3 regions of the Streptomyces sp. NPDC048659 genome follow, and region 1 is predicted to be linked to each of the others. Evidence: riboswitches for the same ligand, from Rfam matches in the RefSeq annotation. Region 1 holds a riboswitch; each other region holds the start of a gene.
The links. Region 1 has a riboswitch for thiamine pyrophosphate ahead of AB0C99_RS17050 (thiamine ABC transporter substrate-binding protein). Riboswitches for the same ligand answer to the same signal wherever they lie in the genome.
Positions count from the first base shown of each region.

Region 2: another riboswitch for thiamine pyrophosphate. It lies ahead of thiC (phosphomethylpyrimidine synthase ThiC); the one in region 1 lies ahead of AB0C99_RS17050 (thiamine ABC transporter substrate-binding protein).
Region 3: another riboswitch for thiamine pyrophosphate. It lies ahead of thiO (glycine oxidase ThiO); the one in region 1 lies ahead of AB0C99_RS17050 (thiamine ABC transporter substrate-binding protein).

Region 1 covers NZ_JBEZHM010000019.1:34,173-43,956, reverse strand. The annotation lists gene AB0C99_RS17075 (DUF6303 family protein) at 1-120, opposite strand, end outside; gene AB0C99_RS17070 (DUF6284 family protein) at 117-383, opposite strand; gene AB0C99_RS17065 (sigma-70 family RNA polymerase sigma factor) at 961-1,797, shown strand; gene AB0C99_RS17060 (protein phosphatase 2C domain-containing protein) at 1,799-2,608, shown strand; gene rlmN (23S rRNA (adenine(2503)-C(2))-methyltransferase RlmN) at 2,758-3,864, shown strand; TPP riboswitch at 3,894-4,003, shown strand; gene AB0C99_RS17050 (thiamine ABC transporter substrate-binding protein) at 4,087-5,178, shown strand; gene AB0C99_RS17045 (iron ABC transporter permease) at 5,238-6,851, shown strand; gene AB0C99_RS17040 (ABC transporter ATP-binding protein) at 6,851-7,870, shown strand; gene AB0C99_RS17035 (hypothetical protein) at 7,903-8,874, opposite strand; gene AB0C99_RS17030 (LOG family protein) at 8,954-9,784, opposite strand, start outside.
Region 2 covers NZ_JBEZHM010000001.1:236,452-246,235, reverse strand. The annotation lists gene AB0C99_RS01185 (helix-turn-helix domain-containing protein) at 1-423, shown strand, start outside; gene AB0C99_RS01180 (SsgA family sporulation/cell division regulator) at 561-995, shown strand; gene AB0C99_RS01175 (YibE/F family protein) at 1,063-2,493, opposite strand; TPP riboswitch at 2,566-2,713, shown strand; gene thiC (phosphomethylpyrimidine synthase ThiC) at 2,708-4,504, shown strand; gene AB0C99_RS01165 (hypothetical protein) at 4,524-5,642, opposite strand; gene AB0C99_RS01160 (hypothetical protein) at 5,763-6,557, opposite strand; gene AB0C99_RS01155 (metallophosphoesterase) at 6,718-7,845, opposite strand; gene AB0C99_RS01150 (LacI family DNA-binding transcriptional regulator) at 8,114-9,220, opposite strand; gene hisC (histidinol-phosphate transaminase) at 9,579-9,784, shown strand, end outside.
Region 3 covers NZ_JBEZHM010000028.1:91,472-101,255, reverse strand. The annotation lists gene AB0C99_RS22050 (Rv2175c family DNA-binding protein) at 92-457, opposite strand; gene AB0C99_RS22045 (FAD-dependent oxidoreductase) at 501-1,748, opposite strand; TPP riboswitch at 1,832-1,944, shown strand; gene thiO (glycine oxidase ThiO) at 1,942-3,114, shown strand; gene thiS (sulfur carrier protein ThiS) at 3,111-3,311, shown strand; gene AB0C99_RS22030 (thiazole synthase) at 3,315-4,115, shown strand; gene pknB (Stk1 family PASTA domain-containing Ser/Thr kinase) at 4,240-6,132, shown strand; gene AB0C99_RS22020 (deoxyribonuclease IV) at 6,139-6,987, shown strand; gene fabG (3-oxoacyl-ACP reductase FabG) at 7,051-7,848, opposite strand; gene AB0C99_RS22010 (sulfite oxidase-like oxidoreductase) at 7,947-8,588, opposite strand; gene bfr (bacterioferritin) at 8,777-9,253, shown strand; gene AB0C99_RS22000 ((2Fe-2S)-binding protein) at 9,270-9,497, opposite strand; gene AB0C99_RS21995 (class II 3-deoxy-7-phosphoheptulonate synthase) at 9,630-9,784, opposite strand, start outside.

The DNA.
Region 1 (9,784 bases):
CGGCGCCGACGCGCGGGAGAACTCGAAGGCGGGCCAGTCCGACGCCTTCTGGCCGTCGGTGACGACGTACAGCGACCACAGCCCGGTGAACCGGGTGACCAGGCGTGCTTCGTACGTCATGCCACACCGCCCATCAGGGCCAGGGCGGCGCGGTTGGTCAGGTCGCAGCGCGCGGCCAGGACCCGGTTCCGGGCCCGGCGGATCCGCCGCTCGCCCAGCACCGTGACCGGGCGGTCCAGCAGGTCAATCTCCACGTCGAGCAGCTCGACCTCCGCCAGGATCAGCGGCATCTCCAGCTCGACCGCGTCCAGCTCCGCGTCCGACGGTTCGTCGTCGAACGGGGTGGCCGTAACAACGGCCTGAAGTGCAACGATGGACTTCATTGGGTGTGTTCCTTCCAGAGAGGAACGGCCCGAACGAACCCCCGGTGTTACAGCACCGGGGGTTCTCGCCGTTGGAACCATCCGGCTCCCCTCAACCCCGCCCGTACGAGCCCCACGAGGGGGTCGGACGGGCGGAGGAGGCAGCCGGCCGCAGCCGAAACGGCCTGCGGGACCGGGCAAGCGGGTCGCGATCTTTGCCCCTGTGTCACCGCACGTGACGAGTCCTGGGCCGACCCGAGGGGCGACCGAAGGAGAAGGTGCGTGCTGCTTCGTGCGGCAGGGCCCACGGCTTGTCGCAGGTGCCTGGGCGATCTGACGGCCGCTCTTCCCTAGCGAAGGCTGCGGTGCGTCCTCTGTTCAGTTCTCAAGTACCAGGCGCTTCCATCGAGCCGACCCGTTTTCACGGAGCCCTCCGGGCGACCAAGTGGCAAGGGGGGGTTAGCACCCAAGCCGTCCGGGATCCCTCCTGTTAAGGGGGGGTTGCCACATAGCTTGGCGGCGACTGGCGGGCGATGTCAAGCCCCCCTTAACATGGGGCCAAAGAAGCACCCTCTGAGTCGATTCGGGAGGCGAGACGTTGATCGAGGAAGTGCGACGGGTCTCGGCGATGCAGGATCACTCCCTGCGCGTCAAGGCCGCTGTGGACCTGATGACAGAGCTGCAAGCCGCGGTCGTCGAGACATCGCGGATGCGCAAGGAGAGCATCGCGTGGCTGCGGAAGAACGGTCACTCGATGGCGGACGTGGCCAAGCTGATGGGGGTGAGTCGTGCGCGCGTGGCTCAGCTTCGGGACGCCGGACCGCCGCCGGAGCGGGCATTCCTCGGCACCCAGCTCGTACAGGTCGTCGTGCCGCTCCGGCCCGGCGAGCGGGAGTACGTGGCCGTGGAGGACAGCTCGACCGGACAGCGGCTCCTGGCGATGGCCCAGAGCCTTCAGCTCGATGGGGAGCTCGGGTACATCCCGGTGACGGGAGAGCTCGACCTCAACCGTGACGATCTGGTGGTGGTGTGCGGGCCCAAGACGTCCCCGGAGGCTGCCGCCGCGCTCGCTCAGGACCCCCGGCTCTCGTTCGAGACGCTGCCCGACGGGCGGTGGGCTCTCACGGAGCGGGAGAGCGGCAAGGTATACACGTCGCCGAGCGATGACCCGCAGGACCCGGCGCCGGCAGACGTGGCCTACCTCGGCAGGCTCCCGCGACCTGACGGGCAAGGGACGTTCGTTCTGATCGCCGGAGTCCATGCCGTTGGGTCGCTCGGCGTGGCTCACTACCTGAGCGAAAACCTCTCGTCCCTCTATGAGGAAGCGGGCACCGAGCCCTTCTCCATGGTCGTGGCGTGCGACTACGACCCCAGCGACAAGTCGGTGACGGCGAGCCGATCGGCAAGCGGCGTGCTCCGGCACGAGGCTGCCTGACATGGATGTGTCGGCGTCCAGCAGCGCGTGCCCGGGGCGGGCCAATGAGGATTTCGCGGCCTGGGGCGACTGCGTGGCCGTCGTCGTGGACGGTGCCGGTATGCCCGACACGCTTCAGGCGCCGTGTATTCACGGTGTCTCCTGGTTCGCCAGGACGCTGGGTACGGCGCTGTGCAGTGCGGCCGGCGGGGACGGGACCCTTCGGGACGCCCTCGCCGGCGCGATCGAGCACACGGCCCGCGCGCATCGCGACACGTGCGCCCTTGGCGATCCGCTGTCCCCGTCGGCGACGCTCGCCGCCCTTCGGCTGCGCGAGGACGTAGTTGAGTGGCTGGTCCTGGGAGACTGCACCCTCGTGGTGGAGCACGGAGGGGTGGTGGACGCGGTCTCGGACGCCCGCCTCGCGGAGGTGGGCCGGAGCGAGCGGGCCGCCATGAAGCGCGCGGTCCCCGGGTCGCCCGAGCGTCGGCACCTCCACGCCCGCCTCGTGCAGGTGGAACGAGCCTCGCGGAATCGACCGGGAGGCTACTGGGTGGCCGCCTCGGAGCCCCAGGCCGCCGAGGCGGCGGTGTGCGGCTCCTTTCCCGTGCGTGACGTGGCGCGGGCAGCGCTCATGACTGATGGGGCTGCCCGTGCCGTGACGGCGTTCGCCTTGGCCGACTGGGCGGGCTGCCTGGACCTTCTGGAGCAGGAAGGGCCCGAGGCGCTGGTCCGCCGGGTTCGCGACGCGGAGCTGTCCGACATCGCCCTGACCAGGTGGCCCCGCAGCAAACCGCATGACGATGCCACCGTGATCTACGTCCGCCCATAGCGTGAGGCCGACCCCGAAAGGGCCCGGCCGTGGGGCCGTCTCTGGGCCGTCTGAGGGCCGCCAACGATCACCAATGGCCACCATCAGCCACCGCTCGGCGGCCGGACAAACGGAGGTCATGGGTTTCCGTCTGCGACACTGGTAGGACCATGCCCAAGCCCGGAGAACTCACTTTCGTCGCCCCGCGCGGAGCCAAGAAGCCGCCGCGGCACCTCGCCGACCTCACGCCCGCCGAGCGCAAGGAGGCGGTCGCCGCGATCGGCGAGAAGCCGTTTCGCGCCAAGCAGCTGTCCACGCACTACTTCGCGCGCTACGCGCACGACCCGGCGGAGTGGACCGACATCCCCGCCGGCTCGCGCGAGAAGCTGGCGGGGGAGCTGCTGCCCGATCTGATGTCGGTCGTGCGGCACATCTCCTGTGACGACGACACCACCCGCAAGACGCTGTGGCGGCTGCACGACGGCACGCTCGTCGAGTCGGTGCTCATGCGCTACCCGGACCGGGTGACCATGTGCATCTCCTCGCAGGCGGGCTGCGGGATGAACTGCCCGTTCTGCGCCACCGGCCAGGCGGGGCTCGACCGCAACCTGTCCACCGCCGAGATCGTCCACCAGATCGTCGACGGGATGCGCGCCCTGCGCGACGGAGAGGTGCCCGGCGGGCCCGCGCGGCTCTCCAACATCGTCTTCATGGGCATGGGCGAGCCGCTCGCCAACTACAAGCGGGTCGTCGGCGCCATCCGCCGGCTCACCGACCCCGAGCCCGACGGCCTCGGCCTGTCCCAGCGCGGCATCACCGTCTCCACCGTCGGGCTCGTCCCGGCGATGCTGCGGTTCGCCGACGAGGGCTTCAAGTGCCGCCTCGCGGTCTCGCTGCACGCCCCCGACGACGAGCTGCGCGACACCCTCGTCCCCGTGAACACCCGGTGGAAGGTCCGCGAGGTCCTCGACGCCGCCTGGGAGTACGCGGAGAAGTCCGGCCGCCGGGTCTCCATCGAGTACGCCCTGATCCGGGACATCAACGACCAGGCATGGCGCGGCGACCTGCTCGGCAAGCTGCTCAAGGGCAAGCGGGTGCACGTCAACCTGATCCCGCTGAACCCGACGCCCGGCTCCAAGTGGACCGCGTCGCGGCCCGAGGACGAGAAGGCGTTCGTCGAGGCCATCGCGCGCCACGGGGTGCCCGTCACCGTGCGTGACACCCGGGGCCAGGAGATCGACGGCGCCTGTGGACAGCTGGCCGCCGCCGAGCGCTGACCTTGTAGTCTGAGCTCGAACACATCTTCATATTCCGACAGGGGAGCGCCACAGCGCTGAGAGTGCGGCACCGTCAGGCCGCAGACCCTCTGAACCTCGCCCAGGTCATTCTGGGTAGGAAGTTCGGTCGTAACTCGAGCTGTTGCGCCCTGCCCGCGTCCGGTCCCCCCGGGCGCGGGCAGGGCCGCGTCTCTTCCTGGACACCCCCAGGAGGACATCCACGTGAACACCAAGAAGGCGGCCGCCGCCGCACTCGTCGCGGCGCTCGGCGTCACCACCCTGGCCGCCTGCGGCGGCGGGGACACCGGCAAGGACAAGGCCACCGGCACGCCCGCGCCGAAGACCGTCACGCTCGTCAGCCACGACTCCTTCAACGCCTCCAAGGAGGTGCTGGCGGACTTCACCAAGCAGACGGGTTTCACCGTCAAGGTCCTCAAGAGCGGCGACGCCGGCGCGGCCATCAACAAGGAGATCCTGACCAAGGGCTCCCCCCAGGGCGACGTCTTCTTCGGCGTCGACAACACGCTGCTCTCCCGCGCCCTCGACAACGGCATCTTCACGCCGTACCAGGCCAAGGGACTGGACCGGGTCCCCGCCGCGCTCCAGCTCGACAAGGAGCACCGGGTCACCCCGATCGACTCCGGCGACATCTGCGTCAACTACGACAAGCAGTACTTCGCCGACAAGAAGCTGGCCCCGCCGGTCACCTTCGACGACCTGGCGAAGCCCGCGTACAAGGACCTCCTCGTCGTCGAGAACCCCGAGCGGTCCTCCCCGGGCCTCGGCTTCCTGCTGGGCACCGCCGCGCAGTACGGCGACGCGGGCTGGCAGGACTACTGGAAGAAGCTCAAGGACAACGGCGTGAAGACCGTCGACAGCTGGGAGCTCGCCTACAACCAGGAGTTCTCCGGCTCCGCCGGCGGCAAGAAGGCCAAGGGCGACCGCCCGCTCGTCGTCTCCTACGCCTCCAGCCCCCCGGTCGAGGTGCTCTACGCCGAGCCCCAGCCGAAGGTCGCCCCCACCGGCGTCTCCACCGGCACCTGCTTCCGCCAGACCGAGTTCGCCGGCCTGCTGAACGGGGCGAAGAACCCCGAGGGTGGCAAGGCGCTGATCGACTTCCTGATCTCCAAGAAGTTCCAGGACGACATGCCGCTCCAGATGTTCGTCAACCCGGTGACGAACGACGCGACCCTCCCCGAGCTCTTCACCAAGCACGGCGTGGTCGTCGACAAGCCGCAGACCATGGCCCCCGACAAGATCGCCGCCAACCGTGACCAGTGGATCCAGCAGTGGACCTCGCTCGTCCTGAAGTAGCCGCGCCGGCCCGCCAGGGCCGCCCCGGCCGTACGGGGAACGCGGCGCGGCTCGCCCTCATGGCGCTGCCCGCCGCGTTCTTCGCGGTCTTCTTCGCCTGGCCCGTCGTCTCCATCGTCGAGCGCGGACTGCGGCCGGACGGGCACTGGGAGCTCGGCCGCTTCACCGAGACGCTCGGCAGCCCCGAGATCCTCGACGTGCTGTGGTTCACGCTGTGGCAGGCGCTCGCCTCCACCGCGCTCACCCTGCTGATCGCGCTCCCCGGCGCGTACGTCTTCGCCCGCCTCGACTTCCCCGGCAAGGGGATCCTGCGGGCCGTCGTCACCGTGCCCTTCGTGCTGCCCACCGTCATGGTCGGCACCGCGTTCCTCGCCCTCGTCGGGCGCCGCGGACTCCTCGACGAGCTGTGGGGCGTCCGCCTCGACACCGGCGTCTGGGCCATCCTCATCGCCCACGTCTTCTTCAACTACGCCGTCGTCGTCCGCACCGTCGGCGGCCTCTGGGCCCAGCTCGACCCGCGCCAGGAGGAGGCCGCCCGGGTCCTCGGCGCCTCCCGGTGGCGCGCCTTCCGGACGGTCACCCTGCCCGCCCTCGGGCCGTCCGTCGCCGCCGCCGCGCTCATGGTCTTCCTGTTCACCGCGAGCTCCTTCGGCATCGTGCAGATCCTCGGCGGCCCCGCGTACTCCACCCTGGAGACCGAGATCTACCGGCAGACCGCCGACCGGCTCCAGCTCTCCACCGCCGCCGTCCTCACCATCGTGCAGTTCCTCGCCGTCGCCGCGATCCTCCTCCTGCACGCCCGGATGGTCCGCCGCCGCGAGACCGCCCTGCGGCTGGTCCCCGCCGAGCGGACCGCCGCCCGCCCGCGCGGCGCGGGCCAGTGGCTGCTGCTCGCCGCCGTCCTGCTGTCGATCGGGCTGCTCATCCTGGCGCCGCTCGGCGTCCTCGTCGAACGCTCCCTCGCCACCCCCGCCGGCTATGGCCTCGACTACTACCGGGCGCTCCAGACCGTCGACGAGAACGGCACCTTCCTCGTGCCGATGACCGACACCATCGTCAACTCCCTCCAGTACGCGCTCGCCGCCACCGCCATCGCCCTCGTCATCGGCGGGCTCGCCGCCGCCGCGCTCACCCGGCGGGCCGGGCGGCTGGTCCGCGGCTTCGACGCGCTGCTCATGCTGCCGCTCGGGGTGTCCGCCGTCACCGTCGGCTTCGGCTTCCTCATCACCCTCGACGAACCGCCGCTCGACCTGCGCGCGAGCTGGATCCTCGTCCCGCTCGCCCAGGCGCTGGTCGGCGTCCCCTTCGTCGTACGGACCATGCTCCCCGTGCTCCGCGCGGTCGACGAACGGCTCCGCGAGGCCGCCGCCGTCCTCGGCGCCTCCCCGTGGCGCGCCTGGCGCGAGGTCGACCTGCCGCTGGTGCGGCGGGCCCTGCTCATCGCCGCCGGGTTCGCCTTCGCCGTCTCGCTCGGCGAGTTCGGCGCCACGGTCTTCATCGCCCGCCCCGACAACCCGACCCTGCCGGTGGCCGTCGCCCGCCTGCTCGGCCGGCCCGGCGAGCTCAACTACGGCCAGGCCATGGCCCTCTCGACGATCCTCATGGTGGTGTGCGCGGTGTCTCTGCTGCTCCTCGAACGGCTTCGCACCGACCGGACCTCGGGGGAGTTCTGATGCTGACGCTCACGGACACGACCGTCCGCTTCGGCGACCGCGCGGTCCTCGACGCGGTGGACCTGGAGGTCGCCGAGCACGAGATCGTGTGCGTGCTCGGCCCCAGCGGCAGCGGCAAGTCCACCCTGCTGCGGGCCGTCGCCGGACTCCAGCCGCTCACCGCCGGCCGGGTGCTCCTCGGCGGCGCCGACCAGACCGGGGTGCCCGCGCACCGGCGCGGGGTCGGCCTCATGTTCCAGGACCACCAGCTCTTCCCGCAGCGGGACGTCGCCGGGAACGTCGCCTTCGGGCTGCGGATGCACGGCGTGCCCCGCGCGGAGCAGGGGCCGCGCGTCGAGGAGCTCCTCGACCTCGTCGGGCTGCCCGGCGCCGGCCGCCGCGCGGTCTCCGCGCTCTCCGGCGGCGAACAGCAGCGGGTCGCCCTCGCGCGCGCCCTCGCCCCCCGGCCCCGGCTCCTCATGCTCGACGAGCCGCTCGGCCAGCTCGACCGGGGGCTGCGCGAACGGCTCGTGGTCGAGCTCCGGGGCCTCTTCGCCCGCCTCGGCACCACCGTCCTCGCCGTCACCCACGACCAGGGCGAGGCATTCGCGCTCGCCGACCGGGTCGTCGTCATGCGCGACGGGCGGATCGCCCAGACCGGCACGCCCCTGGACGTCTGGCGGCGGCCCGCCTCCGAGTTCGTCGCCCGTTTCCTCGGCTTCGACAACGTGGTCGCCGCCACCGTCACCGGAACCGCCGCCGACACGGTCTGGGGCCGGATCCCCGTCCCGGACGGCTCCCCGCAGGGGGCCGGGCGCCTCCTCGTCCGCCCCGGCGGCGTCCGCCTCGTCGCCCCCGGCGAGGGCCTGAGCTGCCGCGTCGCCTCCCGCACCTTCCGCGGCAACCACGTCGCCGTCCGCCTCGCCCCGGCCGAGGGCCCGCCCCTGGAGGCCGAGTTCCCGCTGCGGGACGCGCCGGACGAGGGCGCCGAGACGGGGGTCGCGTTCCGCGCGGAGGACGTGGTGGTCCTCGGGGAGTGAGCCGCCGGGGGCCCGCCCGTCAGCGGCGCCCGTCAGCAGCGCCCGCACGCCCTCCGGGTCGCCCGCTGGTGGACCAGGGCCGCCCGCGCGAGGGCCAGGCCGAACAGGCTGAAGCCGCCGTACGCGACCACCACCACCCAGGGCGCGTGCCCGGCGAGCCCGGCCTCGGTCACCCCCGTCCAGGCGAGCACGCCCAGCACCGCGAGCAGCACGCCGAACGGGGCCAGCGCCCCCGCCCCCGCCCAGCCGAGCCCCAGCAGCAGCGGGCGGGGCAGCCGCCGCCCCCACGGCCGGGTCAGCGCCAGCGCCAGCAGCATCCCCAGCACGGCGAGGACCGCCGTGACGTCGACCCCGTGGTCGTACAGCCACAGGCCCGCGTCGCTCGTGTAGCGCGGATCGGCGCCCGGCCGGCCCCCGCCCGTGTACCCGAACGTGAGGCCCAGCGCCCACGCCGTCTTCAGGGCGGTGTACGGGACGAGGGCGGCGACCGCCACCAGCCCCGCCCGGCCCGCCTCGCCCGGCACCGCCGCCGCCCGCCCGCCGCAGTACGCACAGCTCCCCAGCCGCGCCCGCCGCCCGGCCAGCGCCGCGCACCCCCACAGCGCGGCGCCCAGGACCGCCGCGCCCTGGTTGGCCCAGGCCGCCCAGTCCATCGGGTCCTGGCCGCGCGAGAGGAACGTCGCGAGCAGCCACACGGGGCTGAGCAGGAAGGCGAAGCCCGAGGTCACGCACAGCCCGGCCACCGCCCACGCGCCCGCCGTGCGCCCGCGCCCCGCGGGCCCGCGGAGCAGCGCGTACGCGAGGACGGCGGCGGCCCCGTACAGCCCGGCCGCGGCGGCCTCGAAGCCCGGCCCGGTGCCCTTGCCGAGCAGTGCGTATCCGTAGGCGGGGCCGGTGGCGGCGGCTAGGGCCGCGCCCGCCGCGTACAGCAGCGACCAGCCGAGGGCGGCCCGCGTCGCCCACGCCGGCCAGTCGGCCAGGAATCCAGGTTTCAACGTGGTCATGCCACGAGCCTCCCGGCCGGGCCCGCCCCGCACGTCCGACCAGGGTCGCGACCGGCTCCGCCGCGCGGGGGAGCGGCGGCTACCCCGCCGCTGCCCGGCCCCCCGCCAGCCGGGCCAGCGCCTCCGGGGCCTCGTCGACCGAGTCGACCAGGGCGATCCGGGCCGCCATCGGGCGGCCTTCCGCCAGTGTGCGCAGCAGCGGCCAGACCGGCAGTCGCTCGGTCCAGTGGGACCGGTCCACCAGGACCATCGGGGCCGGTTCGCCGTGCGAGCCGTAGTAGTTCGGGGTGGCCGCGTCGAAGACCTCCTGGACGGTCCCGGCGGCGCCCGGCAGGAACACCACGCCCGCGCCCGAGCGGGCCAGCAGGCCGTCCTCGCGGGTCGCGTTGGCGAAGTACTTGCCGATCAGGGCGGCGAAGGCGTTCGGCGGCTCGTGCCCGTAGAACCAGGTGGGGATGCCCACCGACGCGCCGCCGCCCGGCCAGCGCTCGCGCACCTCGAAGGCGGCGCGGGCCCAGTCCGTCACCGAGGGTGTGAACGAGGGCGCCTTGGCCAGCAGGGCCAGCGCCTCGTCGAGGACCCCGTCGCCGAGCGGCGCGGCGTACGCGCCCAGGTTCGCCGCCTCCATCGCGCCCGGCCCGCCGCCGGTCGCCACCGTCAGCCCGGCGCGGGCCAGCGCCCGCCCGAGCCGCGCGGCCCCCGCGTACGCCTCCGTGCCCCGGGCCGTCCGGTGCCCGCCCATCACGCCGACCACGCGGGCGTCCGCCAGGTAGTCGTCCAGGGCGTCCGAGACGGCGTCGTCGTGGAGGGAGCGCAGCATCGAGGAGAAGATGTCGCCGTCGCCCTCGGTCCGCTGGAACCAGGCGTACGTGCGGTGGTCGGGCGTCGCCGTGTAGGCGTGGTCCGCGAT
Region 2 (9,784 bases), on a different contig from region 1:
GAGCTGGTCTCGGTCGCCGACACCCCCGCCGCCCCCGCCGTCGAGGAGTGGGCCGACTTCCGGGAGACCGGCCACGCGCACGCCATCGGGCAGTGCCTGCTGAGTCAACTCGATCTGAAGAGTCGTCAAGACCACCTCGACCGCCACCCGGTGGAAGCCATCACGCCGTATACGGTGCGTAATCGCCATGCCCTTTTGGACCGTTTGGGCGGTATAGGGCGTATGGAACCCCTGGTGGAGCGTCAGGAATATGCGCTCGGCACTGTCTGTGCCGCCATCCCCCTCACAGCGGGGTCGACAGCCGCCGCGATGGCCATTTCCGTGCCGCTTCACCAGGAAGAACGGTTGCTACCTGCGATCGCACAGCTACAGAACGAGATCGGAAGGCTCTTCAGTTCGCTCGTCTTCTCTATCAGTATCTGAAAAATCACTCCTTGTGATCTGCTAGCGCGTACAGCACGATTGCGTCAAGAGGGCCATGGGGGATCATTCCTGGCCGTTTCGACCACAGCTTTCAGCAGCGTGTTCACACAACTGCTTCGTCTACTGCGGGGTACATGATGCGAGAGACGGTTCAGGCCGAGGTCCTGATGAGCTTCCTCGTCTCCGAGGAGCTCTCCTTCAGAATCCCGGTGGAACTGCGATACGAGGCCCGCGACCCCTATGCGGTGCGGATGACCTTCCACCTTCCCGGAGACGCGCCGGTGACCTGGGCGTTCGGCCGGGAACTGCTGCTCGACGGGATCAACAGGCCCAGTGGGGACGGGGACGTGCACATCGCCCCGACCGACCCGGACGGGCTCTCCGACGTGATGATCCGGCTCCAGGTCGGCAGCGACCGGGCCCTGTTCCGCGCCAGCGCGCCACCGCTCGTCGCCTTCCTCGACCGTACGGACAAGCTGGTCCCGCTCGGTCAGGAGCGCGACCTCGGCGACTTCGAGGACAACCTGGAGGCGGCGCTCGGCCGGATCCTCGCGGAGGAGAACGCCGGCTGAGGCGGCCGAAGGGGCCCACCACGGCCGGTAGGCCGCGCCCGGCCCCCGTCCGCCCCGGCCCGCGGGGTCACTTGGCCCGACGGCGGCGTCCACCCCGGGCCGGACGCTGCCCCGGGGCCGCCGGGCGGTCGGCGGAGACCACCAGCGCCGCGAGGGCGGTGGTGACCGGCACCGACAGGACCAGGCCGATCGAGCCGATCAGGGTCCGGACGATCTCCTCCGCGACCAGCTCGCTGTTGGCCACCGTGCCCACGCTGCTCTGGGCGATCGAGAACAGCAGCAGCAGCGGCAGCGCGGCGCCGGCGTAGGCGAGGACCAGGGTGTTCACGACCGACGCGATGTGGTCGCGGCCGATCCGGATGCCCGCCCGGTACAGCGCCCGCGGGCCCATCCTCGGGTCCGCCGCGTGCAGCTCCCAGACCGCGGAGGTCTGGGTCACCGTCACGTCGTCGAGCACGCCGAGCGAACCGATGATGACGCTCGCGAGCAGCAGGCCCGACATGTCGATGTCCGGATAAAGCCCGTGGATCAGGCCGGTGTTGTCGTCGGTGTTGCCGCTGAGCGAGGCCCAGCCGATGAAGAACGAGCCGAACAGCCCGATCAGCAGCAGCGAGACCAGGGTGCCGAGCACCGCCACCGAGGTCCTGGCCGAGAGCCCGTGGCACATGTAGAGCGCGATGAGCATGATCGCGCTCGCTCCCACGATGGCGACCACCAGCGGGTTCGACCCCTGGAGGATCGCCGGGAGGATGAACAGGGTCAGCACCAGGAAGCTCACGATGAGCGCGATCAGCGCCATCACGCCGCGCATCCGGCCGACGGCCACGACCACCAGCGCGAAGATGGCGGCCAGCACGGCGAGCGGCACCTTGCGGTTGATGTCCGTGACCGAGTACTGCAGGTCGCGCGGCGCGTCGGGGGCGTACGCGACGACCACGCCCTGCCCCGCGTCGAGCTGCCGGGGCGCGTCCGGCTGCACGACCTCGGTGAAGGTCCTGCCCTTCTCCGGGCCCGAGGTGACCTCGACCGTCGCCTTCTCGCACCGGCCCTGCTGGGAGGCGACCGCCTCGCGCCCCTCCGGTGTCGAGGTGTCGCCGGTCGGCGGGACCTGGGCGACGTTCACGTCCTTGCAGTCGACCCGCTCGACGGAGACGACCTTGCCCTGCTCGGTCTGCCGGTCGAAGCCGACGCCGGTGCGCTCGTGCGCCGGGGCGCCGCCGGGCCAGAGCACGGCGAGGCCGATCAGGACGGCGGCGCCGAAGGGGATCAGGACGGCGGCGATGACCTTGCGCAGATGACGCGAGACGGGCGCGGCGGGGCCGTGGCTGTGGGTGTGCGCGTGCCCGTGGCCGCCGCCGGAGCCGTGGCCGTCGGAGCCGTTCCCGCCACCGTCGGAGCCGTGGCCGCCGCCGTGGCCGCCATGGCCACCACCGTGCCCTTCGTGGCCGTCGTGCCCGCCCGGGCCGTGCGCATCGGGGCTCTGCTGCGTGGAAGTCACCGCCCGATCATCGCAAGAACGCGCGGAGACCCACTGTTCAGCACGCCAGGGAGGGCGCTAGCGTGGTGACACCTTTGCACACGCGGGAGCTCGGAGCACCGGGCTGAGAGGGCGCTGATCACCGTACGCGCGTACTGGACGTACGTACGGGAAGAGGCTGCGCCGACCGCCGAACCTGTTACCGGGTAATGCCGGCGTAGGGAGATTCGGTCTGATGACCATTCAGGATGCACGCACGCCTGCCTCCGACCAGAACGGCCCGCAGGAGCGCACGCCGGGCTGGCACAAGGGATACGTCGAGGGCTCCCGCCCCGACCTCCGGGTGCCGGTCCGCCAGGTGCACCTCACCAACGGCAAGGACGTGACGCTGTACGACACGTCCGGCCCGTACACCGACCCGGCCGTCGAGACCGACGTCCGCCGCGGACTGGCCCCGCTGCGCGAGAACTGGATCATCGCGCGCGGCGACACCGAGGAGTACGCGGGCCGCCCGGTCCGCCCCGAGGACGACGGCATCAAGCACACCTCGCCGCGCGGCGGCGGGCTCAAGAACCTCGACGCCGTCTTCCCGGGCCGGCCGCGGCTGCCCCGCCGGGGCCGGTCAGGCCAGGCGGTGACGCAGCTCGCGTACGCCCGCCGGGGCGAGGTCACCCCGGAGATGGAGTACGTGGCGATCCGCGAGAACGTCTCCCCCGAGGTCGTCCGCGAGGAGATCGCGGCGGGCCGCGCGGTGCTGCCGGCGAACGTCAACCACCCGGAGATCGAGCCGATGATCATCGGCAAGCGGTTCCTGGTGAAGGTCAACGCCAACATCGGCAACTCCGCCGTCACCTCCTCCATCGAGGAGGAGGTGGAGAAGATGACCTGGGCGACCAAGTGGGGCGCCGACACGGTCATGGACCTCTCCACCGGCCGCAACATCCACACCACCCGCGAGTGGGTGCTGCGCAACTCCCCCGTGCCGATCGGCACCGTGCCGCTCTACCAGGCCCTGGAGAAGGTGGACGGCAAGGCCGAGGAGCTGACCTGGGAGATCTACAAGGACACGGTCATCGAGCAGGCCGAACAGGGCGTCGACTACATGACGGTGCACGCCGGCGTGCTGCTGCCGTACGTGCCGCTGACCGCCCGCCGCAAGACCGGCATCGTCTCGCGCGGCGGCTCGATCATGGCCGCCTGGTGTCTCGCGCACCACCGGGAGAACTTCCTCTACACGAACTTCGAGGAGCTCTGCGAGATCCTCGCGGCGTACGACGTCACCTACTCGCTGGGCGACGGCCTGCGTCCGGGCTCCATCGCGGACGCCAACGACGCGGCGCAGTTCGCGGAGCTGAAGACGCTGGGCGAGCTCAACACCATCGCCAAGCGGCACAACGTCCAGACCATGATCGAGGGCCCGGGGCACGTCCCGATGCACAAGATCAAGGAGAACATCGACCTCCAGCAGGAGATCTGCGAGGAGGCGCCGTTCTACACGCTCGGCCCGCTGACCACGGACGTCGCCCCGGCGTACGACCACATCACCTCGGGCATCGGCGCCGCGATGATCGCCTGGTGGGGCACCGCGATGCTCTGCTACGTGACGCCCAAGGAGCACCTGGGCCTGCCCAACAAGGACGACGTGAAGACCGGCGTCATCACCTACAAGATCGCGGCCCACGCGGCGGACCTGGCCAAGGGCCACCCGGGCGCGCAGGAGTGGGACGACGCGCTGTCGGACGCGCGCTTCGAGTTCCGCTGGGAGGACCAGTTCAACCTGGCGATGGACCCGGTCACGGCCCGTGAGTTCCACGACGAGACGCTGCCGGCGGAGCCCGCGAAGACGGCCCACTTCTGCTCGATGTGCGGGCCGAAGTTCTGCTCGATGAAGATCTCCCAGGACATCCGCCGCGAGCACGGCGGCGACCTGAAGGCGGACGAGATCCAGGCGGGCATGGCCGAGAAGTCGGCCGAGTTCGCGGCGGCCGGCAACCGCGTCTACCTGCCGCTGGCGGAGACCGGCGGCCGGTAGGCGGGCTGCCCCGCAGGGCTCAGCGGAGGGGGGCCCGCCAGGTCACCAGACCTGTCCGGTCCGCCTCCGCGAAGCCGACGGCGAGCGGCTTGTCGCCGTCGTCCGGCAGCATGTGGATGCTGCACTGCGTCACATCGCCGCCCGCCGGGACCAGCCGGGCGACCCAGTCGGAGGGACAGCCGGGGATCTTCCCGCGGAAGAGGAACGGGGTCTTCCCCGCGATCTGCCGGCCGCCCTCGGTGAGCAGCCGGACATCGCCGGCCTGGGAGGGATAGAGCTTCCCCGGGCCGGGGTTGGTGTACCTGATCAGCACGTAGTACGGGACGCCGCGCCGCTCGTGCGGGTCGAGGCCGAGGTCCAGGCCCGCGAGGTCGGCGGGGTCGCCCCGGCGTACGGAGACCGGGGTGGCCGGCAGTTCGAGGACGCCGCGGTCGATGTCGCGCCACCGGACGAGGAGGGTCTCGCCCGGCCCCGCGAGCCCGGCGGACGCGGCCCGCACCCCGCCCTCGACGGGCCAGCTCGCGATCGGGCCGCCCGTCGCGAAGGTGCCGTCGGTGTGGTGCGTCACCGACAGCACGCCGACACCGGCGGGCAGCGTGAAGGCCGCGCAGGAGCGGAACGAGGCGCCGGGCGGGAGCGTCTTCGGCGCGGTGTCCGAGCAGGGCAGGTCGCCCCCGCCGGGCCGGCCGCCGCTGATGCGGATCTCCTCCCCGCGCGTCCAGTCGGTGGCGTTCAGCGCGAAGCCGCTGCCCACCATGTACGAGGCGGGGATCTGCTTGCGGCTGGTGTTGGTCACCTGGTAGCCCACGTAGTGGGGCACCGTGCCCTTCAGCTCCTCGTCCACCTGTGCGCCCCGCATGTCCTCCGCCGAGCCGCGGACCAGGCTCTCGACGGTGATCCGCACCTGGTACACGCGCTGGTCGGTGTCCTTGTGGACGGCGTCCCGGGTGCCGGCCCGCACCGGCAGGTCCGTCCAGGCGGCGGGCCGTTCGGAGGGCCCGGCGCCGCTCTCCGCCGCCCCGCCCGGCTTCTCGCCCGCCGCCCCGGCGCCCGGCGCCCCGCCTCCCACGCACGCGGTGAGGAGGGATATCGCGGCCGCGCCCACGGCGGCCTTCCTGAGGGCGCTGGACAGGCGCATGGGCTTCTTTCGACGCACGACGATCCGTAACTTCCGGAGGAACGGGTGCATCGTAGGTGGTCAGTGCGGAAATCGACGCATTTGCTTCCGCTTCCGTCGCCGCCTCCCTCAGCCTCCGGCCTACTCCGGGAGGTGCTCCGGGCCGCCGAAGTCCGGGCTGGTGAAGTCCGGGCTGGAGAAGCTCGGGCGGGGGGACGGGGTGTCTTCGGAGGGGCTGGTGAAGTCCGGGCCGGTGTAGCCGACCTTGGGGATGCGGCCCGTCGGCGGGCGGGGTCCGGAGGGCTCGCGGGGGGTGTACGCCGCGCGGGCCTCGTCGAGGAAGGGCAGGATGCCGCGGTCCGTCAGGGCGCGGCCCCATGCCTCTCGCGCGCGGGCGAGTTCGGGGTCCTCGCTCTCGGCCGGGACCTCCGTGGCGCCGTTGCGCAGGGCGGTCACCAGCAGTCCGGCCGCCGCGCAGAGCAGTCCGGCCGCGGCGACGGCGCCGAATATCAGGCCCGCGGTCAGCAGGGTGTCGGCGAAGGCGGGCGGCGGGTCGAGCATCTTCAGGACGGCGCCGACCAGCAGCAGGAGCACGCCCGCGGTGCCGGCGAGGATCGGCAGGAGGACGGTGACGATCGCGACGAAGCCCGCGCCGCCCTCCTCGCTGAGCGCCTCGCCCGTACCGCTGACGCCGGCTGCTCTGGCCGCTCTGAGCTGCTCGCGGACCTTGAGGAAACGGTCGTACTCGACCGCCGCGGCGGCGGTGATCAGCGCTGTCGCGTTCAGCGCCATCTCGCGCAGCTGCGCGTTCGTGAACCGGTCCTCCCGCGGCGCGGTTTCCGGCTGGTCGTGCGCGGTGCGCAGTGCCTCGTCGAGGAGGCGCTCGAACTCGGCGCGGTCCTCGGTCAGCAGGTGCGGAGCCACGTTCATGTGCATCCCCCGATGCTCCGTAGGGCCGTAACGGCCCTGGTGAAGCGACCGGTTGGGCGGAAACGGAGGAGAGCCTGCTACGGATGAGCCGATGGTATTGCGGTTACGGCACGCGGTGACAGGGTGTTTCGGGAAATCGACTTCCCCGGATGCGGAGGGTTATGCGTCAGGCGGGCAGCGGGAGTTGCACGACCAGCAGTTTTCCGGCCATGGTCACTCCGCCGTCCATCGCGATCGCGAGACCGTCCGCGTAGACGTGCGGCCCTTCCACGGGCGGGCGTTCGCCCTCCTCGCCGTCCTCCGTGCCGACCTGGCCGAGGAGGTACGGGATCGGGCTGTGGCCGTGCACGATCCGGCCGCCGCCGTAGGTGCCGAGCAGCTCCTGGACGGCCATCGGGCCGGCCGCCTCGTCACGGAAGGCGAAGCGCTTGGTGAACTTCCGGAAGAGGTCCCAGACCTCGTCCGCGTCGTTCCGGTTGAGGATCTCGTGGACCGTGTCGTTGACGTCCTCGATCGTGCTGCCGTACTCCAGATACGCGGTGGTGTCCGAGTGCAGCAGGAGGTGGCCGTCCTCCGCCACCACGGCGTCGAGCCGGGACATCCACTGGAGGTGGACGTCCTGGAGCCGGTCCATGTCGTGCTTCTGGCCGCCGTTGAGCAGCCAGGCGGCCTGGAAGGTGGCGGTGCCGGCGCCCGAGCTCACGGGGGTGTCGCCGAAGCGCTTGGCGCCGATGAGCAGCAGCTCGTGGTTGCCCATGAGGGCCTTGCAGTAGCCGCCGGCGGCGGCGGCCTCGGCGGAGAGGCGCATCACGAGGTCGATGACCCCGATGCCGTCGGGGCCCCGGTCGGTGAAGTCGCCGAGGAACCACAGGCGCGCGTTGCCCGCGGCCCAGACGCCGTTCTCGTCGATGAGGCCCTGGGCGCGCAGCGCCGCGAGGAGCTCGTCGAGATAGCCGTGGACGTCGCCGACGACGAAGAGCGGTCCGGGGCCCTCGGCGCCGCCGGCCGCGGGCTGCGGGACCGGGTCGACGCGCACCTGGACCGTGTCGCCGCGGTTGATGACCGGCAGGTCGCGCTCGGTGGGCGTGTAGCCCTCGGGCGGCTCGTCGTCGGGGTACGCGTTGCCGGGGTGACCGGTGGCGACCTCGACGATGGACGAGCCCGGCTCGCCGTACGCCTCGTACGGGGGCTCGGGTGCGTGTCCCTGGACCGGCACCCGGGCGTACGGAGGTACACGGAAGTCACGCAACGTCGCCGTGCGCACCACGGGTTCCTGCCCGGCCCCCTGTGTCATCGACCCCTCCACCACCGTCGCGATGCCCTGCACATCGCGGACCGGCCTGGTCGGGGTGGTCCGCGGTGTCGTCCGCCCATCATAGGAATGAGCGTCCTCCTGTGTGACGCACCAGGGGTGGTGAATCCGGGTCCACTCCGGGTTCACCGGTTGTTTCGCCCGAATTGGGAAGGTCTAGGCCAGGGATGGGGCCGGGCCGCTCCGGGGTTTCGTCCCGAAGCGGCTCTGAAGAGACCCCGATGAGGCCGCCGGGCGGCCCCTGGGGCTGTCAGTCCTTCGAGGGAGACCTCGGCGGGCTGACCGTCGTCCGCGGCGAGCGCCGTTGCGAGGAGGTGCGGACGATCAGCTCCGTCGGTATCACCTGCTCGACCGGTCCGTCGGTGTCGATCCCCTCGATGGCGTCGATGAGGAGCTGCACGACGGCGGTGCCGATCCGGCGCGGCTTGAGCGAGAGCGTCGTGATGGGCGGCTCGGTGGTGGCGTAGACGGTGGACTCGCTGCAGCAGACGAGCAGCAGGTCCTCCGGCACCCGCAGGCCGTACCGGCGGGCGGCTGCCAGCAGGTCGGTGCCGTTGGGGTCGAACAGGCCGTACACGGCGTCGGGGCGGTCCGGGCGGGCGAGCAGCCGGTCGGCCGCGACGGCGCCCGCGCACGGATCGTGCGCCGGATATGCCTCGTAGACGGGGTCCTGGCCGACCCGCTCGCACCAGTTGAGGTAGGCGGTGGTGGACAGGCGGGTGTACGTGTCGGTGGTGGTGCCGGTGAGCAGGCCGATCCTGCGGGCGCCGGCGGCGGCGAGGTGGTCGAGCAGGTCGAGGACGGCCGCCTCGTGGTCGTTGTCGACCCAGGCGGTGACCGGCAGGGTGCCGGCCGGGCGTCCGTCGGAGACGACGGGGAGCCCTTGGCGGACGAGTTCGGTGACGACGGGGTCGTGGTCGGAGGGGTCGATGACGACGGTTCCGTCGAGGGCGACGTTCGACCAGACGTCGTGACGGGAGGTGGCGGGGAGGATGACCAGGGCGTAGCCCCGGGCGAGTGCGGCCGAGGTGGCGGCTCTGGCCATCTCCGCGAAGTACGCGAATTCGGTGAAGGTGAAAGGTTCATCCCCGTACGTGGTCACGGTCAGGCCGATGAGTCCCGACTTGCCGGTACGGAGCGTGCGGGCCGCTGCGGACGGGCGATAGCCCAGCCGGTCTGCGACCTCGCGGACGTGGCGGCGGGTGGCGTCCGGGAGCCGGCCCTTGCCGTTGAGCGCGTCGGAGACAGTCGTGATGGAGACCCCGGCGGCGGCGGCCACGTCCCGGATGCCCGCTCGGCCCTGCCGGCTTCCCCGGGTCTGTGCCCGGCTCACCTGGTGCTTCCCTGCTGCTGTCATGGCGAGCCGATAGTAGGGCGAGGGGGGTGGGTTGGGCCGGTCGCATATGCACCCATTGACAGGCACGTTTCTGCATGATCATTTGGTCCTAACGGCCTGGAAAATAAAGGGTGTTAGGGCAAAAACCATGTGACCTATCGGCCTCTGCCCCCGTGAGCCTGGCGAGGGTGCGAGGTCTCGAAGAGGTCTCAACTCACCTCTACGGGGGACGCGCGCCACGGCGCTCGCCACCGGCGCGCGCCACCCCTGGGCGCGCTCCCCCTGTTGTCGCTCCGTTGTCCACAGGCCATTCGCAGCGGAGCCGAATCCTCATAAGGTGAGGAGTATTGGCGGTACGGACGGTCGAGGAGGCCACACTGTGAGCGAGACCAGCGGGACGAGCACCGGCAGCCCGAAGCTGCGCGCCGAGCTGGACGGCATCCCCACCTACAAGCCGGGCAAGCCGGCCGCGGCGGACGGCCCGGTCGCCTTCAAGCTCTCCTCGAACGAGAACCCCTATCCGCCGCTGCCCGGGGTCATGGAGAGCGCGGTGGCCGCCGCCGCGAGCTTCAACCGCTACCCGGA
Region 3 (9,784 bases), on a different contig from region 1:
CCGAGCAGGCGCTGTCCCGCCCGACCGAGGAGTACGTGCGCTCGCACGGCCTGCGGCTGGTGGTGTCGGCGGTGGCCGAGCTGGAGTCGGGTCAGACGGCGAGCGCCTGGGCGCGGCGCTTCACCTCCGTGCCGCGATTCTCACTCAGGGCCTGCGCGGGGGTGCCGGGCAGGGTCGGGTCCGGAGTGAAGAGCCACTCCAGCATCTCCTCGTCGCTGAAGCCGTCGTCCCGCAGGAGCGTCAGGGTGCCGGCGAGGCCCTTGACGACCTTGTCGCCGTCGATGAAGGCTTCGGGCACCTGGAGCACCTTGCGCTCGCCGCGGCGCACGGCGATGAGCTGGCCCTCCTTGACCAGCTGCCGCACGCGCGTCACCTCGACGTCGAGCATCTCGGCGATGTCGGGGAGGAAGAGCCAGGCGGGGACGAGAGCATCGGTTCTTGCGTCAATCTCGGTCACAGGACAAGCGTGCCATCCCGGACCGACAGCCGGTAGTCGGGCCCTACCGGACCGCCGCCTTCAGGGGGACGGAGGGGTCGGCGGCGCGCGCCGGGTCCACCGGAGTGCGCCGCTCGATCAGCCGGCGCCCCTGGGCGAGGTCGCGGGGGCGGCTGACGGTGAGCACCGCGACCGGCACCTCCTCGCGGAGCCACAGCACGGTCCACGCCTCCTCGGCCGGGTCGCCGCGCCACAGCAGGGTGTCGGCGGCGGCGTGGTGGCCGGCGTACTGGACGAAGCGGCCGAACTGCTCGGACCAGAAGTAGGGCACCGGGTCGTAGGGCTCCGCCGCCCCGCCGAGGATGTCGGCGGCGACGGTACGGGGGCCCTGGAGGGCGTTGTCCCAGTGGTGGACGAGCAGCCGCTCGCCGTAGCGGCCCGAGGGGAAGGAGGCGCAGTCGCCGACCGCGTACACGTCGGGCAGGGAGGCGCGCAGCCGGTCGTCGGCGGTGACGGCGCCGCCCGGGTCGAGGGCGATGCCGGAGCCGACGAGCCAGCCGGTGTCGGGGCGGGCGCCGATGCCGACGACGACGGCGTCGGCGGGCAGCTCGGCGCGCTCGCCGGAGTTCCCGGCGCCCTCGGCGAGCAGGACCCGGCCCTTCTCGACGCCGGCCACGCGCGCGCTCAGCCGCAGCTCGGCGCCGTGCTCGGCGTACCAGCCGACCATGGGCGCGGTGACCTCGGCGGGCAGGGCTCCGGCGAGGGGGCGGTCGGCGGCCTCGACGACGGTGACCGCGCAGCCGGCCGCGCGGGCGGCGGTGGCGAACTCGGCGCCGATCCAGCCGGCGCCGACGACCACGACGTCGTGGCGGCGGGCGAGCACCTCGCCGAGCCGGACGGCGTCGTCGAGGGTGCGCAGCAGGTGGACGCCGGGGACGTCCTCGGTGCCGGGCAGGGTGAGCGGGCGCGCGCCGGTCGCGAGGACCAGCGTGTCGTACCCGACGGGTCCGGCCTCGGTGTCGATCTCGTGGTCGGCGGCGCGCAGTCCGGTGACGGCGACGCCGAGCCGCAGGGTGATGCCGAGGGAGTCGAAGTCGATGTCGAAGGCGGAGCCCTCGGCGGTGCCGAGGAGGACGGCCTTGGAGAGCGGGGGCCGGTCGTAGGGCTGGTGGGGTTCGGCGCCGATGAGGGTCACGGGGCCGGTGAAGCCCTGTTCGCGCAGGGCGACGGCGGTCTGGACGCCCGCCATGCCGGCGCCGACGATCACGACGTGCCGGGCGGTGGGCCGCGGGGTCTGCTTCTGCTCGCTCACCCGACCACCTTACGCATCTGACGGTCCGTCAGGAAGCCGGGGGGCCTGCGACGGGCCGCGCGCTGCGGCTAGTGTGGCGGGCGTAAAGCACTCGCGGGAGCCCGGACGCACCGGGCTGAGAGGGAGGCTGTCCGGCCTCCGACCGTACGAACCTGATCCGGGTCATGCCGGCGAAGGGAGGGGCTGGACGCCCATGTCGCGTACACGCGGTACCACCGACGTCCTCGTCATCGGGGGCGGCATCATCGGCCTGGTCACGGCCTGGCGGGCGGCGCAGCGCGGGCTGCGCGTCGCCGTGGCCGACCCCGAACCCGGCGGCGGCGCGGCCCGGGTGGCGGCGGGGATGCTGGCCGCCGTCACCGAACTGCACTTCGGCGAGGAGACCCTGCTCGGGCTCAACCTCGACTCCGCCCGCCGCTATCCCGCCTTCGTCGCCGAGCTCGGCGAGGCCACCGGCCACGACGTCGGCTACCGCGCCTGCGGCACCCTCGCGGTCGCCCTGGACACGGACGACCGGGCCCACCTGCGCGAGCTGCACGCCCTGCAGACCCGCTGCGGGCTGGCCTCGGAGTGGCTGAACGGGCGCGAGTGCCGCCGCCTGGAGCCCATGCTGGCGCCGGGTGTGCGGGGCGGGCTGCGGGTGGACGGCGACCACCAGGTCGACCCGCGCCGGCTCGCCGACGCGCTGCTGCTCGCCTGCGAGCGGGCCGGCGTGGTCTTCCACCGGGCGCTCGCCGAGCGGCTCACGGTGAGCGGCGACCGGGCCGTCGGCGCCGAGCTGGCCGCCGGGGCCGAGGTGTCCGGGCTCGCCGCCGACCAGGTGGTGCTGGCGGCCGGCAGCCTGAGCGGGCGGCTGCCCGGGGTGCCGGAGCGGGTGCTGCCGCCGGTGCGGCCGGTGAAGGGCCAGGTGCTGCGGCTGCGGGTGCCCCCCGCGTACGCGCCCTTCCTCTCCCGCACGGTCCGCGCGGTCGTCCGGGGCAGCCACGTCTACCTGGTGCCGCGCGAGAACGGCGAGCTGGTCGTCGGCGCCACCAGCGAGGAGCTCGGCTGGGACACCACGGTGACCGCGGGCGGCGTCTACGAGCTGCTGCGCGACGCGCACGAGCTGGTGCCCGGCATCACCGAGCTGCCGCTCACCGAGACCCGCGCGGGGCTGCGGCCCGCCTCCCCCGACAACGCGCCGCTGCTCGGCCCGAGCGCCCTGCCCGGACTCCACCTGGCCACCGGCCACTACCGCAACGGGGTGCTGCTGACCCCCGTGACCGGCGACGTCATGGCCGAGGCCCTGACCACCGGGGCGCTGCCCGACGCGGCCCGCCCCTTCACCGCCCGCCGCTTCTCCCCCGCACACCTGGAGCACGCATGAACGTGTCCGTGAACGGAGAGCCCCGCGAGCTCGCGGACCCGCTCTCCCTCGACGCCCTCGTCGCCACCCTCACCACCGCCCCCGCCGGGGTGGCCGCCGCCGTGAACGAGACGGTCGTGCCGCGCGGCCGGTGGGCCGCGACGCTGCTCGGCGAGGGCGACCGGGTCGAGATCCTCACCGCCGTCCAGGGAGGCTGAACCATGTCCGACGACGTCTTCGCGCTCGGCGGCACCGAGTTCTCCTCCCGCCTGATCATGGGCACCGGCGGGGCGCCCAGCCTCGACGTGCTCGAACGCTCCCTGACCGTCAGCGGTACGGAGCTGACCACGGTCGCCATGCGCCGCCTGGACCCGAGCGTGCGCGGCTCGGTGCTCTCGGTCCTGGAGCGGCTCGGCATCCGGGTGCTGCCGAACACCGCGGGCTGCTACACGGCGGGCGAGGCGGTGCTGACCGCGCGGCTGGCCCGGGAGGCGCTCGGCACGAACTGGATCAAGGTGGAGGTCATCGCCGACGAGCGGACCCTGCTGCCCGACCCGGTCGAGCTGCTGGACGCCTGCGAGACCCTGGTCGACGACGGCTTCGTGGTGCTGCCGTACACCAACGACGACCCGGTCCTCGCGCGGAAGCTGGAGGACGTGGGCTGCGCGGCGGTGATGCCGCTGGGCTCGCCGATCGGCTCCGGGCTCGGCATCCGCAACCCGCACAACTTCGAGCTGATCGTGGAGCGGGCCGGGGTCCCGGTGATCCTGGACGCGGGCGCCGGGACCGCTTCGGACGCGGCGCTGGCGATGGAGCTGGGCTGCTCGGCGGTGATGCTGGCCTCGGCGGTGACCCGGGCCCAGGAGCCGGTCCTGATGGCCGAGGCGATGCGGCACGCGGTCGAGGCGGGCCGGCTCGCCCACCGCGCGGGCCGCATCCCGCGCCGCCGCTTCGCCGAGGCGTCCTCCCCGCACGAGGGCCGCGCGCGGCTGGACCCGGAGCGCCCGGCGTTCGGCGCCTGACCGCCGGGGACCCCGCCTGACCTCGCCCGACCCCGCCCGTGGCCCGGGTCGCCCGCGTCACAACCGCGCTGCAAGGCGCCGGACGCGGGCGGCGGGCCCCGGCGCGGCTCGTAGACTCGACGCCGTGGACACGACCCTTCAGGACCCTCTCGTCGGGCGGCTGCTCGACGGCCGCTACCGCGTCGACGCGCGCATCGCCGTCGGCGGGATGGCCACGGTCTACCGGGCCGTCGACACCCGCCTGGACCGGGTGCTCGCGCTCAAGGTGATGCACCCGGACCTCGCCACGGACGCCGCGTTCGTGGAGCGGTTCATGCGCGAGGCCAAGTCCGTCGCGCGCCTGGCGCACCCCAACGTCGTCGGGGTCTTCGACCAGGGCGCGGACGGCGCCTACGTGTACCTGGCGATGGAGTACGTGTCCGGCTGCACCCTGCGGGACGTGCTGCGCGAGCGGGGCGCGCTGTCGCCCCGGGCCGCCCTCGACATCCTGGAGCCGGTGCTGGCCGCGCTCGGCGCCGCGCACCGGGCCGGGTTCGTGCACCGGGACATGAAGCCGGAGAACGTCCTCATAGGGGACGACGGCCGGGTCAAGGTCGCCGACTTCGGCCTGGTCCGGGCCGTGGGCTCGGCCACCGACACCACCGGCGCGGTCCTCGGCACCGTCTCGTACCTCGCCCCGGAGCAGATCGAGCACGGCACCGCCGACACCCGCGCCGACGTGTACGCGTGCGGGGTCGTCCTGTACGAGACGCTGACCGGCGCCAAGCCGCACACCGGCGACACCCCCGCCCAAGTCCTCTACCGGCACCTGAACACCGACGTCCCGGCGCCCTCCGGCACCGTCCCGGGGCTCGCCCCCGAGCTGGACGAGCTGGTCGCGAGCGCCACCGCGCGCAACCCCGACCTGCGCCCCTACGACGCGGTCGCGCTGCTCGCCCTGGTCCGCGAGGCCCGCGCCGCACTCGACGACGCGCGGCTCGACGCCGTACCGCCGACCGCGCACCCGCCCGCGCGGGGCGGCGGCTCCGAGGACCGCACCAGCGTCATCCCGCGCCTGCTGCCGCAGCCCGTGGAGCACACGAGCGTGCTGCCCGCCCCGCCGCCCGCGCCCCCGGCCGGCCGCCGCCGGGCGCCCCGGGGGCCGTTCCTGATCGTCGCCGCCGTGCTGCTGGCGCTCGGGCTCGGGGCCGGGGTCTGGTACATCAACTCGGGCCAGTTCACCCGCGTCCCCGCCGTCCTCGGGCAGACCGAGGAGCAGGCCACCCGGCGCCTCGCCGACGCCGGACTCGACGTGGCCGCCACCCGGCGCGCCTTCAGCGACGTGTACGAGCGGGGCACGGTGATGGCCACCGACCCCGGCTCCGGCGAGCGCATCCGCGGCAACGGCACGGTGACCCTCACCGTCTCCCGCGGCCCCGAGATCGTGAAGGTCCCGAACCTGAAGGGCGTCCCGCTCGCCGACGCGAAGAAGCGCCTGGCGGACGAGGGCCTCGCGCCCGGCGTGATCACCTACGCCTTCAGCCAGGCGATCCTCCAGGGCGCCGTCATCAGCTCCGACCCCGAGCCCGGCACCGGGCGCGCCCCCGACTCGGCCATCGCGCTCGTGGTCAGCAAGGGCGCCCCGATCGACGTCCCGGACGTCACCGGCGAGACGGTCGCCGAGGCCACCGCCACCCTCCAGGACGCCGGGCTCAAGGTCACCGTCGCCCCCGAGCGGATCAACTCGCCCGAGGACGCCGGCGCGGTCGCCGCCCAGTCGCTCGCCGAGGGCAGCCGGGCCGCCAAGGGCGACGCGGTCACCCTGACCGTCTCCAAGGGCCCGCGGATGGTCGAGGTGCCGGACGTCGTCGGCATGAAGACCGACGAGGCCAAGGCCGAGCTGGAGACGGCCGGCTTCGAGGTGAAGGTCGAGAAGACCTTCCCCTTCCTCGGCGACACCGTCGGCGGCCAGTCCGTGCCGGGCGACTCCACCGCCGCCCAGGGCTCCGCCATCACGCTCACGATCAAGGGACTGTAGAGACTCATGCGCAACCCCGTCGGCGGACACGTCCCCGTGGCCGGCGGCCTCGCCACCACCGGCCTCGGCTACGCCCGCGAGCTCGGCGCGGAGACCGTCCAGGTCTTCGTCGCCAACCCGCGCGGCTGGGCCACCCCGGTCGGCAACCCGGCCCAGGACGAGCTGTTCCGGGCCGGCTGCGAGGCCGAGGGCCTGTCGGCCTGGGTGCACGCCCCGTACCTCATCAACTTCGGCTCGCACACCGAGGCGACGGCGGAGAAGTCGGTGGAGTCGATGCGCCACTCGCTGCGCCGGGGCCGGGAGATCGGCGCCAAGGGCGTGGTCGTGCACACCGGCTCCGCGACCGGCGGGCGCCCGCGCGCGGTGGCGCTGGCGCAGGTCCGGGAGCGGCTGCTGCCGCTGCTGGACGAGCTGACCCACGAGGACGACCCGTTCCTGCTGCTGGAGTCGACCGCCGGGCAGGGCTTCTCGCTCTGCTCGCGGGCGGAGGACTTCGGCCCCTACTTCGACGCGCTGGACCGCCACCCGAAGCTCGGGATCTGCCTGGACACCTGCCACATCTTCGCCGCCGGACACGACCTGACCGGCCCGCACGGGGCGGCCCAGACGCTGGACGCGCTGGTGGACGTGGTGGGCGAGGGGCGGCTGAAACTGATCCACGCCAACGACTCCAAGGACGTCGTGGGCGCGCACAAGGACCGGCACGCGAACATCGGCGCGGGCCACATCGGCCAGGAGGCGTTCGCGAACCTGCTGAGCCACCCCGCCACCGACGGCGTACCGCTGATCATCGAGACGCCGGGCGGGCCCGAGGGGCACCGCGCCGATGTGGAGCTGCTGAAGAAACTGCGCTGAGGATCACCCCGGGGTCGGCGAGCGGACGATCGGCCGCGGCAAGGGCCACGCCGTCGTCCACGACTAGGGCGTGTGCGCGGCGGGTGTGAAGGCGTCGAGGGACTCCGGGAGCGTCTGCCCGCCGTCGACGGTCAGCGTCTGGCCCGTGATGAACGCGGCCTCGTCCGAGGCGAGGAACAGCACCGCGTGCGCGACGTCCGCGCTCTCGCCGAGCCGGCCCAGCGGGATCGAGGCCGCCATCCGGCGCAGATAGGGCTCCCCCAGCTCCATCAGGCCCTCGGTGCGGACGTTGCCGGGCAGCACGGCGTTGACCGTGACGGCGTAGGGTGCCAGCTCCAGGGCGGCGCCGCGGAGGAAGCCGAGCTGCCCGGCCTTGCTCGCGCCGTAGTGGGACCAGCCCGCGTAGCCGGTGGTGGGCCCGGTGATCGACGAGGTGAGGACCACCCGGCCGCCGCCCGCCCGCCGCATGGCCGGCACACAGGCCCGGGTCGCCAGGATCGTCCCGCGCAGGTTCACGGCCAGCACGTCGTCGACGTCGGCCGCCGTCATCTCCTGGAGCGGCTTCTCCGGGAAGACGCCCGCGTTCGCGCAGAGCACGTCGAGCCGCCCGTGCCGCTCCTCGGCGCCCGCCGCCATCTCCTCGATCGCCGCGGGGTCCCGCAGGTCGACGCCCATGCCCGAGACCCGGCCCCCGGTCTCCTCGGCGAGCTCGCGCGCCACCCCGTCGGCGACCGACGCCGTACGGCCGGTGAGCACGACCGCCGCGCCGCGCCGGGCGAACAGCTCCGCGATGCCCCGCCCGATGCCCCGCGTGCCGCCCGTCACGAGCACGGACCGGTCCTGCCACTGAGTGATCGTCATCGGGCCACCGTAGTGAGGCACCCGGAAGGCCAGCGGCGCATTCCGCTGCGAACGGAAGAATCCGTCACCTATCTGGCCGGTTCACGCCCAGACAGGCCCTAGAGCTCGGGGCCGTCGCCCGGCTCCTCCTGGTACGAGTAGCGCTGCTCGGTCCACGGGTCGCCGATGTTGTGGTACCCGCGCTCCTCCCAGAAGCCGCGCCGGTCGGCGGCCAGGTACTCCACGCCCCGCACCCACTTCGGGCCCTTCCAGGCGTAGAGGTGGGGCACCACGAGCCGCAGCGGGAAGCCGTGCTCGGCGGTGAGCAGCTCGCCGTCCTTGTGGGTGGCGAAGATCGCGCTCTCGGCGGCGAAGTCGGACAGGCGCATGTTGGCGCTGTAGCCGTACTCCGCCCAGACCATCACATGGGTGACCCCGGGCGCGGGCGGGGCGAGGTCGAGGAGCGTGCGGGCGGAGACGCCGCCCCACTCGGCGCCGATCATGCTGAACTTGGTCACGCAGTGCAGATCGGCCACGACCGAGCGGTAGGGCAGCGCCGAGAACTCCTCGTGGTTCCAGCAGTGCTTGTCGCCGTCGGCGGTGGCCCCGAAGACCCGGAACTCCCAGCGCTCCGGCTTGAAGCGGGGTACGGGTCCGTAGTGGGTGACCGGCCAGCCGCGCTGGAGGCGCTGCCCCGGCGGAAGGTCCGTCACTCCTGCTTCCCGGCGTACTCCGCCCTCCGGCTGACCCATGCCATCCATGGTGACAGACGGCGAGGGGTGGTCATGACCAGTCACCGCCCGACATCTCCGGACATCCGGGCGATCTGGACGACCCAAGGACAACTCAGAGTAAGCCTGCACTTACTGGACGCCACCCGAGGGTGCTGCGAGGATGCGGCCATCCTGCCCGGTGGCGGCGGTGTCTATGGTGGAAGGATCCTGAAGCGATGCAGGGCGACCCCGAGGTCCTTGAATTCCTCAACGAGCAGCTCACCGGCGAGCTGACCGCGATCAACCAGTACTGGCTGCACTACCGGATCCAGGACAACAAGGGCTGGACCAAGCTCGCCAAGTACACCCGCGAAGAGTCCATCGACGAGATGAAGCACGCGGACAAGCTCACCGAGCGCATCCTCATGCTCGACGGGCTGCCGAACTACCAGCGCCTCTTCCACGTCCGGGTGGGCCAGACGGTCAAGGAGATGTTCGAGGCGGACCGGCAGGTCGAGGTCGAGGCCATCGACCGGCTGAAGCGCGGGATCGAGGTCATGCGGGCCAAGGGCGACGTCACCTCGGCCAACCTCTTCGAGGAGATCCTGGCCGACGAGGAGCACCACATCGACTACCTGGACACCCAGCTGGAGCTGATCGAGCAGCTCGGCGAGGCGCTCTACTGCTCGACGCTCATCGAGCAGCCGAGCTAGCCGGGCCGGCCGGGGTCTAGGCGGCTTCGGAGAGCTCCGTCGTCAGGGCCGGCATCCCCTGGTCGAGGAGCTCGCGGCGCGGGCAGTTGCCGCGCCCGAGGAGGGCCTGGATGCGCTTGACGCACGAACCGCAGTCCGTGCCGGCCTTGCAGGCCGAGGCGATCTGGCGGGGCGTGCAGGCGCCGGCCTCCGCGTGGTCCTTGACCTGCTTCTCCGTGACACCGAAGCATGAGCAGACGTACACGCGGTTTCACCTCCCGCCGGGATCGATAAGGCTAACCTAACCTTACCCGGCGGTCCCGGCTCTCAAAAGGCCCGGATACGACGATGGGGCGCGGATCACATGGATCCGCGCCCCATCGTCGTAGGAAGCTCCTTACTGATCGCGGTACATCTCCGCGACCAGGAAGGCCAGGTCGAGCGACTGGCTGCGGTTGAGCCGCGGGTCGCAGGCCGTCTCGTAGCGCTGGTGCAGGTCGTCGACGAAGATCTCGTCGCCGCCGCCCACGCACTCGGTGACGTCGTCGCCGG